Linked DNA regions of Luteolibacter flavescens. The protein of the gene in region 3 interacts with the protein of the main gene of each other region in a pairwise test. Links are inferred from orthologs where the notes say so. Each region holds a gene or a part of one and is shown on either strand. Other genes may lie near its edges.

Region 1 (3,042 bases), on a different replicon or contig from region 3:
GACGCTGAAGGTGCGCGAGGGGGATGCCTCCGCGGATCCCGCGCGCTCCGTGGGCATCATCAAGGTGTCCGACGACAAGGGCTTCGCCGAGGCCGAGGTGAAGCGCCAGCTTCTCAACGACATCATCCGCCAGCGCATGGAGGAGACGCTGAAGCTCCTGCTGCGCCGCCTGCCGCACGGGGCGATGGATCGCGTCGGCACGGGTGTCTTCCTGTCCGGCGGCAGCAGCCTCATGCGTGGCTTCGGCGAGTTGGCGCACGATATCTTCAAGCGGGACATCTACCGCCCCGAGCCGCCGGAGCTGAGCGGCGTGCAAGCGAATTTCAAGGACCCCCAGTTCACCACCGCCATCGGCCTGATCCGCTACGCGCAGATCATCGAGGCCGAGCGCGAACCGAAGCGCGGTTTCCTGCGTCGTCTTTGGCCCTTCTCAAAATAACCACATTCCGGCGGCCCGGCCGCCAACCCTGACATGATCGAATTCCCACGCGACCCCCAGAACACCATTCCCTCGTCCTCCGTGAAGATCGTCGGCCTCGGCGGTGCGGGGACCAACATGCTCGACCGGGTGGTCCTCGATGGCATGGACGGAGCCGAGATGCTGGCGGTGAATACCGACATCCGCACGCTCTCCGGCTCGGTCGCCCGCGAGCGCATCCAGCTCGGCCGGAATCTCACCAAGGGCCTCGGCTGCGGTGGCGATCCCGAGCTCGGCCAGCAGGCGATCCTCGAGGCGGAGAGCGAGATCCGCGCCGCACTGAAGGGCCGCAAGATCGTCTTCCTCTGCGTGGGTCTCGGCGGTGGCACGGGCTCCGGCGCGGCTCCCATCATCTGCCGCATCGCGCGGGAAGAGGGCGCTTTCGTCGTGGTCTTCGCCACCATGCCCTTCAGCTTCGAAGGCCGCCGTCGCCGCGACCAGGCGGACACCGCGCTCAACGAGCTGGCGGTGCTTTCGAACGCGCTCGTCACCTTCGACAACACCCGCATGGGCGATCTCGTGCTGGCGAAGCAGGGCATCCACGAGGCCTTCGCCGCCGCGGACCGCATGATCTCCGAGAGCATCAAGGCGGTGATCCGCCTGGTGATCCGTCCGGGTCTGATCAATGTCGGCCTCGATGACCTGATGACCGCGCTGCGCACCACGCGCTCGCGTTGTCTCTTCGGCTCCGGCATCGCCAGCGGCAAGGACCGCGCGCAGAAGGCGCTGCGCAATGCCCTCAACAGCCCGCTGCTCGACCAGGGCGCGCTGCTCCGCGACACCGAGACGGTGCTCGTCCACCTCTGTGGTGGCCAGGATCTCACGCTGTATGAGATCGAGCTGCTGATGCAGAGCCTCTCGAAGTACGTGCCGGACAAGGCTCACGTGCTCTTCGGCGCGGCAGTCGATCCGAGCATGGGCGAGAGCCTGAGCATCACGATGGTGAGCTCGCTGCCGGAAGATCGCCTGCACGCCACGCGCACCGCTCCGATGGAGAGGCCCGCCCTGCTGGAGCCCACCGTGGGTTTTTCCATGGATGAGCCGGAGGAAGAGCCGGAACCCGAGCCTGTAGCCGTGGCCCCGCCGCCGCCAGCCCGCGCTCCGGAGCCCGTGCGTGAAGCCGTCCGCGAGCCCGAGCCGGTGCGTGCGCCGGAACCGGTCCGCGTCGTCGCCGAGCCTGCTCCCGCACCCGTGGTGGAGCCCCTCCCGGTGCAGAAGGCCGAGCCGCCGGCCTCCGTGGCCAAGGCAATCGCCGCCGCCACGCTTTTCGAAGAGTCGAAGCCGGTGGTGGCCGAGTTCACCACGAAGCCGAAGCCTGCACCTTTGCCGGTTGAAGAGGAATCGACCCCTTTCGCCGAGCCCGAGCAATCGCCCTTCACCATTGATCGCGCCGCTCCACAGCGGACCTCCGCACCGGAAGCGTTCGGCGGGTCGATGGAGGAAGTCGTGAGCCTGAAGCCCCAGCCACAGGTGGAGAATGATTTCCCGGACATCAACGATGAGCCGGAGGAAGAAGCTCCCGCTTTCTTCTCGATTGAGGAAGAGGAAGCACCTGCTCCGGAAGAGCCGGTTCATCAGCCCGTCGCCGCGAAGGAAGAGAAGCCGGTGATCTTGCCGGGTGTCTTCGACGATCTCGACGATGTCTTCGCCGGGATGGAAGAGGTGGCTCCGGACAAGCCGGTGGTGCCCGTGAAGGCCCGCGCCGGTGGCAAGGGACAGGGTGAACTCAGCTTCGAAGGCGGTCCGCGCGGCAAGTTCGAAGGTGGCTCGCCAAGTCTCTTCGAAGGCGAGGACCTCGATGTCCCTGCATTCCTCCGCAAGAAGAGCTGAGGAAAGCGAATCTTTTCAAGCCGCGTCGCCTTCCACGAGAGGCCGCGCGGCGATGATGGAAATCACGGAAGCCCGGAGAGATCTCCGGGCTTTCTTTTTTACTTCATGGCCTTGTCCGCCTTCACGTCCTCACCGGCCCAGATGCGCTTCTGCGTCCATGGCTCGGCAGGGGCTGTCCAGAAGGGATCGGTGGCCGGCAGGCCGAGGTGCTGGAGTCCGGCGAGACACAGGTAGAGGCTGCCGGTGGAGATGTAGCCCTCGCGGATCGACGGCTGATGGCCGACCGCGCCGACCTGCAGCCAGCCCTTTTTGTCAAAGGTGCCGGGTGCCTCGATGGTGCGGTGGATCACGGCGGTGAGCGCCCCGCGTGCAGCGGCAGGGGAGACCTCGGACGGCAGCTCCTTTCGCAGCGCCATCATCGAGAGGTGCTGGAAGGCCCCGAAGCGATAGGCGCTGGACCGGCCCATGACCGGGTAGGTGCCCTCCGGGGAAACGAGCCGCTCTTGCACGGCTGCGAAGCGCTTCGCCCGCTCGGTCACCTTTGGCAGGCGTCCGGCGAGCGGATGCTTCTCCGCCTGGCAGGTGTCCAGCACGGTGAGCATCGCGGGCTGGATCACGAAGCTGTTGTAGTAGTCCCAGTGGTAGTCCGGCCCGTCGCCGTAGGTGCCATCGCCGACGTACCACTCCTCGTGCTTGTCGAGCGCGCGCTGGATCGGGGCCATCTCGCATTCGCC
Region 2 (3,135 bases), on a different replicon or contig from region 3:
GATCGCCGAACTGTCGCTGGCCCTTCGTTCCCGATAACGAACCCTCCCTCATCCCATGTTCAAGCGCCGCACTTCACGAGTCCATCACCGTCGCCAGGTCATCGAGCTTCAGGCGAAGGTCGTGTCGCCGCGCATCGTTTGGTATAGCGTCCTGAAGAGCCTGCGGAAGATGGTGCGTTTCGCCGTCTTCCTCGCGTTCCTCGGTGCGGCGGCGTGGGGGGTGAAGTACGGCATTGATCGTGGATTGCTGGAGAACGAGAAATTCCAGCTCCAGGCGATCGAGCTGACGCCAAATCCCGCCATCGACGAGCGCCGCCTGGTGCAGGTGGCGGGCATCGATCTGAATGGCAGCCTCTTCGACTGCGATGCCGAGGAGATCGAGGCAAAGCTCCGCGCGCTGCCCGAGCTTGCGACCGTCAGCGTCCGCCGGGAGTTCCCGGGCACCCTGATCGTGCAGGTCACCGCCCGTACCCCGCATGTGTGGGTTTCCTCGCCGTCGCACGGCATTCCCGCCCGCGATCCTCAGGCCGGCCTGCTGGTGGACAAGAAGGGCTTCGCCTTCCACTGCCCGCCGGACATGCGGGACGATGTGTCCGGGCTGCCGGTCTTCGAGCTTGGTGAGGGTGGTGAAGCCCCGGCCGCCGGGAAGCTGGTGGAGCATCCGGAATTCAGCCGCCTCAATCGTCTCTATCAGGTCGCCTGCGGCCGCATCGACCGTGCCGACCAGTGGATCGACACGCTGCGCCAGAGCCGCGCGTGGTCGCTGGAGCTGGTCTCGCACGAGGGGACTCGCGCTTCCTTCGGCCTCGGCGATCACGAGCGCCAGATGAGCGACCTGCATGCCGCGCTGGTGCATGCCCGCGAGCAGGACCAGCACATCGCTTCCATCGAGCTCATCCCCGAGCGGAATATCCCCGTCGTGCTTCACGGTGAAGGTGCACCCCGCGCCATCCTCATCGACGAGCCCGTACCCGTCGCCCCGCCGGACCGCCGGTCCCGCGACCTCCAAAATCTCCTGAATCGCTGAACCTCCCCATGCCTCGCTCGAAGATCCACGTCGGACTAGAAATCGGCACCAGCAAGATCTGCATGGTGGTGGGAGAAGTGAAGTCGGATGGCTCCGTCAAGATCCTCGGCGTCGGCCAGTCGAAGTCCGTCGGCGTGCGGAAGGGCGAGATCTACGACTTCCCTCAGGTCCGCACCTGCCTGAAGGATGCGCTGGTGAAGGCGGAGGATGCCAGCGATGTCGAGATCGGCAGCGTCTATCTCTCTGTCACGGGCTCGCACATCCATGGCGTGAACAATCGTGGCAGCTTCCGCCTGCCGGACGATGAATCGGTCATCGCGCCAGCCCACGTGCAGGAGGCAAAGGAGATCGCCCGTGCCGTGGCGATCCCGGCGGACCACGTTTACCTCCATCACATCATCCGCCGCTTCGGAGTGGATGGCTTCGAGCACGCGACCTCGCCGGTCGGGCTGTCGGGGAAGACGGTCGATGCGGATTTCCACGTGATCCACGGCATCCGCTCGCGGATCGAGAACCAGATCAAGTGCGTCCGCGAGATGCCGCTGGACATCGACGACCTCGTCTTCGCCCCCATCGCCTCCGCGCAGGTGGCGCTCGACCGCGAGTCGAAGGAGCGCGGCGCGCTGGTCATCGACATCGGCGGTGGTACTACGGACTACGTACTTTACCTCGACGGTGCGATCGAGGCCTCCGGCTGCATCCCCGTCGGCGGGGATCACATCACGAACGACATCCACCTCGTGACCGGCCTCGCTTTCTCGAAGGCGGAGACGCTGAAGGTGCGCGAGGGGGATGCCTCCGCGGATCCCGCGCGCTCCGTGGGCATCATCAAGGTGTCCGACGACAAGGGCTTCGCCGAGGCCGAGGTGAAGCGCCAGCTTCTCAACGACATCATCCGCCAGCGCATGGAGGAGACGCTGAAGCTCCTGCTGCGCCGCCTGCCGCACGGGGCGATGGATCGCGTCGGCACGGGTGTCTTCCTGTCCGGCGGCAGCAGCCTCATGCGTGGCTTCGGCGAGTTGGCGCACGATATCTTCAAGCGGGACATCTACCGCCCCGAGCCGCCGGAGCTGAGCGGCGTGCAAGCGAATTTCAAGGACCCCCAGTTCACCACCGCCATCGGCCTGATCCGCTACGCGCAGATCATCGAGGCCGAGCGCGAACCGAAGCGCGGTTTCCTGCGTCGTCTTTGGCCCTTCTCAAAATAACCACATTCCGGCGGCCCGGCCGCCAACCCTGACATGATCGAATTCCCACGCGACCCCCAGAACACCATTCCCTCGTCCTCCGTGAAGATCGTCGGCCTCGGCGGTGCGGGGACCAACATGCTCGACCGGGTGGTCCTCGATGGCATGGACGGAGCCGAGATGCTGGCGGTGAATACCGACATCCGCACGCTCTCCGGCTCGGTCGCCCGCGAGCGCATCCAGCTCGGCCGGAATCTCACCAAGGGCCTCGGCTGCGGTGGCGATCCCGAGCTCGGCCAGCAGGCGATCCTCGAGGCGGAGAGCGAGATCCGCGCCGCACTGAAGGGCCGCAAGATCGTCTTCCTCTGCGTGGGTCTCGGCGGTGGCACGGGCTCCGGCGCGGCTCCCATCATCTGCCGCATCGCGCGGGAAGAGGGCGCTTTCGTCGTGGTCTTCGCCACCATGCCCTTCAGCTTCGAAGGCCGCCGTCGCCGCGACCAGGCGGACACCGCGCTCAACGAGCTGGCGGTGCTTTCGAACGCGCTCGTCACCTTCGACAACACCCGCATGGGCGATCTCGTGCTGGCGAAGCAGGGCATCCACGAGGCCTTCGCCGCCGCGGACCGCATGATCTCCGAGAGCATCAAGGCGGTGATCCGCCTGGTGATCCGTCCGGGTCTGATCAATGTCGGCCTCGATGACCTGATGACCGCGCTGCGCACCACGCGCTCGCGTTGTCTCTTCGGCTCCGGCATCGCCAGCGGCAAGGACCGCGCGCAGAAGGCGCTGCGCAATGCCCTCAACAGCCCGCTGCTCGACCAGGGCGCGCTGCTCCGCGACACCGAGACGGTGCTCGTCCACCTCTGTGGTGGCCAGGATCTCACGCTGTATGAGATCGAGCTGCTGATGCAGAGCCTCTCG
Region 3 (2,997 bases):
CCAGCCTCGCCGATGAGTTCCTGACCCGCCACGCCGCGGTCGGGCCGGTGCTGGCTTGAGAATATGACAGCGCTGACGAAGGCTCGGGCGAAATGAATCTCGATGAAGCCGTCGAGAAGATCCGTCGAGCCGGCTTCCCAGCGAGAAAGCTTCACGGGACACTGGGAGAAACAGTGACTTGTGGCTCTCCCATCAATGAAGTCGGAATAAACGCGGACCAAGAAGCTTTAATATCCCTGTTTCCGACCAACCTAGGATGGGGAATTCATACACCTGCCATTCTTGGAGAAACGGACTATCAAGAAGGCTGGACCTTGGAAGAGGCGGCGGATTTGGCAATAGGCCTTCTAACCTCCGCACATCTACCCTTCCGAGATGAGGATCTGGTCATCACCATTGCGAGATGCCAAGGCGGCGACGGCAGTTGCATGGACCACACTCCAACCGGATTGCACAGGGTTCTTTTCATGCCCGGACAGGGAGGAAGAGAGAGCCGGATGACCCGCGATCGGGCGATGAGGGAGATCGCGCTTGAGTTGGCAAGGATCGCAATCGATCCGAAATAAGCGATAATTTCGCAGACCCAAAATAAGCAGACGCCGCTGCTGGCACACACCGGCCCGCGGCACTTACCCAATACCTTCATGGTGAGTGACCCACCTGCATTTCCCACCGGGCATCGCTCTTTGTATTACAAGGGATTCCCGCTTGACCCGGCGGGGGCCAAATCGCCATAGTCCGCCGCCTTCCCGATTCGTCGGGAAGGCCGAATTTTTTGAACCCTCGCAATCGGCGGACGGTGCCGCGCCGGGACTCTGATGACCGTCACTCTTCCTTTCCAATCCTTTCACCATTAAATGTTTGCTCGATTATTCGGCAGCTGGTTTTCCAACGACATCGGCATCGACCTCGGCACCGCCAATACCCTCGTCAACGTCAAGGATCAGGGCATCGTCCTGCGTGAGCCCTCGGTGGTCGCCGTGAAGGCGGGTACCAATGAGGTGCTGGCCGTGGGCGATGACGCAAAGCGCATGCTGGGCCGCACGCCCGGCAACATCGTCGCGATCCGCCCGCTCAAGGACGGGGTCATCGCCGACTTCGAGGTCACCGAGGCCATGCTTCGTCATTTCATCCGCAAGGCGAACAACCGCCGGCGGAACAACCCGCGCGTGGTCATCGCAGTCCCCTCCGGTATCACCGAGGTGGAGCGCCGCGCGGTCAGCGAGTCGGCCGAGCAGGCCGGCGCGCGCGAGGTCCACATCGTGGAAGAGCCGATGGCCGCCGCGATCGGCGTGGGCCTGCCCGTCATGGATGCCTCCGGCAACATGATCGTGGACATCGGCGGTGGCACCACGGAGGTGGCGCTCATCTCCCTGGGCGGCATCGTCTTCGCCCGCTCCGTGCGGACGGCCGGTGACGAACTGGACGAGGCCATCGTCTCCTACATGAAGCGGGCCTACAACCTGATGATCGGCGAGCGCACCGCCGAGGACATCAAGATCCGCCTCGGCTCCGCCGCCCCCCTGCCGAAGGAAATCACCATGGATGTGAAGGGCCGCGACCTTGTGGCCGGCCTGCCGAAGACCATCACCATCACCTCGCAGGAGATCCGCGAGGCCATGGCAGATCCCCTTTCCACCATCGTCGATGCGGTTCGCACGACGCTGGAGCGTTGCCCCCCGGAACTCGCCGCGGACCTAGTGGACCGCGGGATCGTGCTGGCGGGCGGAGGTGCCCTCCTGCGGGGGCTCGACCGACTTCTCCGGGAAGAAACCGGCCTGCCGGTCCATGTCGCCGAGGACCCCCTCAGCGCCGTGGCGGAAGGCACCGGCAAGATGCTCCAGGAACTGGAGGTGCTGAAGCGGGTCACCACTTCGTCCCACTACTGACCGGCTGACGCCAAGCGCCCCTCGCCATGAGGCCGCTCAATCTCCTCGCATTCCTTCTCTTTCTGGCCGGGGCCGTATGGGCCCTGACCCGGAGCGAGCGTGCCGTGCGTGATATCCAGGCCACCTACTACCAGTGGCTGACGCCTTTCCTCACCGCGGGCTCGTCCATGGAGGTGAAGGCCCGCTCATTCCTCGACGAGGTGCAGAGCTCGAAGGAGCTGGAAGCCGAGATCGAGACCATGCGCGCGGAGTATGACCGGCTCCGTCTGGTCGAGGCCGAGGCGCAGAATCTGGAGGAAGAAAACGCCCGCCTGCGCCGTGATCTGGACTTCCAGAAGCGCATGGAATTCAAGGCCACCGCCGTCCGCGTGATCCGCCGCCAGCCCACCACGTGGTGGCAGACGGTGGATATCGACCGCGGCGCGGAAAGCGGCGTCTCCCTCCACCAGCCGGTGGTCGCCGATGGCGGTCTGGTCGGCAAGGTGGACCGGGTCGGCAAGGAGGGAGTGTCCTCCGTGATCCTGCTGACCGACGAGGCGTGCCAGGTTTCAGTCAAGATCGAGGGTACCCCCGAGGTGGGCATCCTCAGTGGCCAGCGTGGCCAGTATGAAGGCGGGCCACGGCTCCGCCTGCGATTCCTTTCCACGAAAGCCCGGATCAGTCCGGGCACTCGTGTTTTCACCACCGGGCGCGGCGGACTTTTCCCCGCGAATGTCCTGGTGGGTACGGTCGAGTCCGTCGTCCCCGGCTTGCTCGACTCCGAAGCTTTGGTCCGTCCGTCAGTTGATTTCACGGATCTGAGCACGGTATTCCTATTGCCTGCCGTGACCCAGTGATCCGATACGCCCTCAGCCTTTTCATCCTCGTCTTGCTGGCGCTCGCGGCGCAGCAGTTCATCCCGTCCCTGACCGGGCTCTACAATGCGCGGCTGCTGCTGGTGACCCTGGTCTTCCTGTGTGCCTCGGTGACGGTGGGCCCGCCGGTGATGCTGGCCCTCGCCTTCGTCTGTGGCTTCCTCTGGGATGCCCAGTGCACGCTCGGCCCGCCGGGTGGCGACGCGGAGATCTACAAGTATCCCGCGGAGTCCCTGCGCTTTGGCTACTCGATC

The links.
Region 1: the proteins of OKA04_RS03525 (region 3) and OKA04_RS15160 interact in binary tests that used the Escherichia coli proteins (3 or more experiments, as listed by UniProt). The link is inferred for Luteolibacter flavescens from one-to-one orthologs.
Region 2: the proteins of OKA04_RS03525 (region 3) and ftsA interact in binary tests that used the Escherichia coli proteins (3 or more experiments, as listed by UniProt). The link is inferred for Luteolibacter flavescens from one-to-one orthologs.

Annotation. Positions count from the first base shown.
Region 1 is NZ_JAPDDS010000008.1:102,535-105,576, reverse strand. The notes cover bases 1-2,890. They hold OKA04_RS15160 (hypothetical protein), read left to right. Parts: upstream 1-472; coding sequence 473-2,308; downstream 2,309-2,890. Other genes in these bases: OKA04_RS15155 (DUF2264 domain-containing protein), read right to left, coding at 2,407-2,890; ftsA (cell division protein FtsA), read left to right, coding at 1-439. In the rest of the region: more of OKA04_RS15155, read right to left, coding at 2,891-3,042. UniProt on the Escherichia coli protein: Essential cell division protein that forms a contractile ring structure (Z ring) at the future cell division site. The regulation of the ring assembly controls the timing and the location of cell division.
Region 2 is NZ_JAPDDS010000008.1:104,238-107,372, reverse strand. What follows is about bases 153-3,135. They hold ftsA (cell division protein FtsA), read left to right. Parts: upstream 153-1,035; coding sequence 1,036-2,235; downstream 2,236-3,135. Other genes in these bases: OKA04_RS15160 (hypothetical protein), read left to right, coding at 2,269-3,135; OKA04_RS15170 (cell division protein FtsQ/DivIB), read left to right, coding at 153-1,027. Also shown: OKA04_RS15175 (D-alanine--D-alanine ligase), read left to right, coding at 1-37; more of OKA04_RS15170, read left to right, coding at 56-152. UniProt on the Escherichia coli protein: Essential cell division protein that assists in the assembly of the Z ring. May serve as the principal membrane anchor for the Z ring.
Region 3 is NZ_JAPDDS010000001.1:842,406-845,402, forward strand. What follows is about bases 29-2,873. They hold OKA04_RS03525 (rod shape-determining protein), read left to right. Parts: upstream 29-857; coding sequence 858-1,889; downstream 1,890-2,873. Other genes in these bases: OKA04_RS03515 (ParA family protein), read left to right, coding at 29-59; OKA04_RS03520 (hypothetical protein), read left to right, coding at 93-566; mreC (rod shape-determining protein MreC), read left to right, coding at 1,916-2,725; OKA04_RS03535 (hypothetical protein), read left to right, coding at 2,722-2,873. In the rest of the region: more of OKA04_RS03515, read left to right, coding at 1-28; more of OKA04_RS03535, read left to right, coding at 2,874-2,997. UniProt on the Escherichia coli protein: Forms membrane-associated dynamic filaments that are essential for cell shape determination. Acts by regulating cell wall synthesis and cell elongation, and thus cell shape.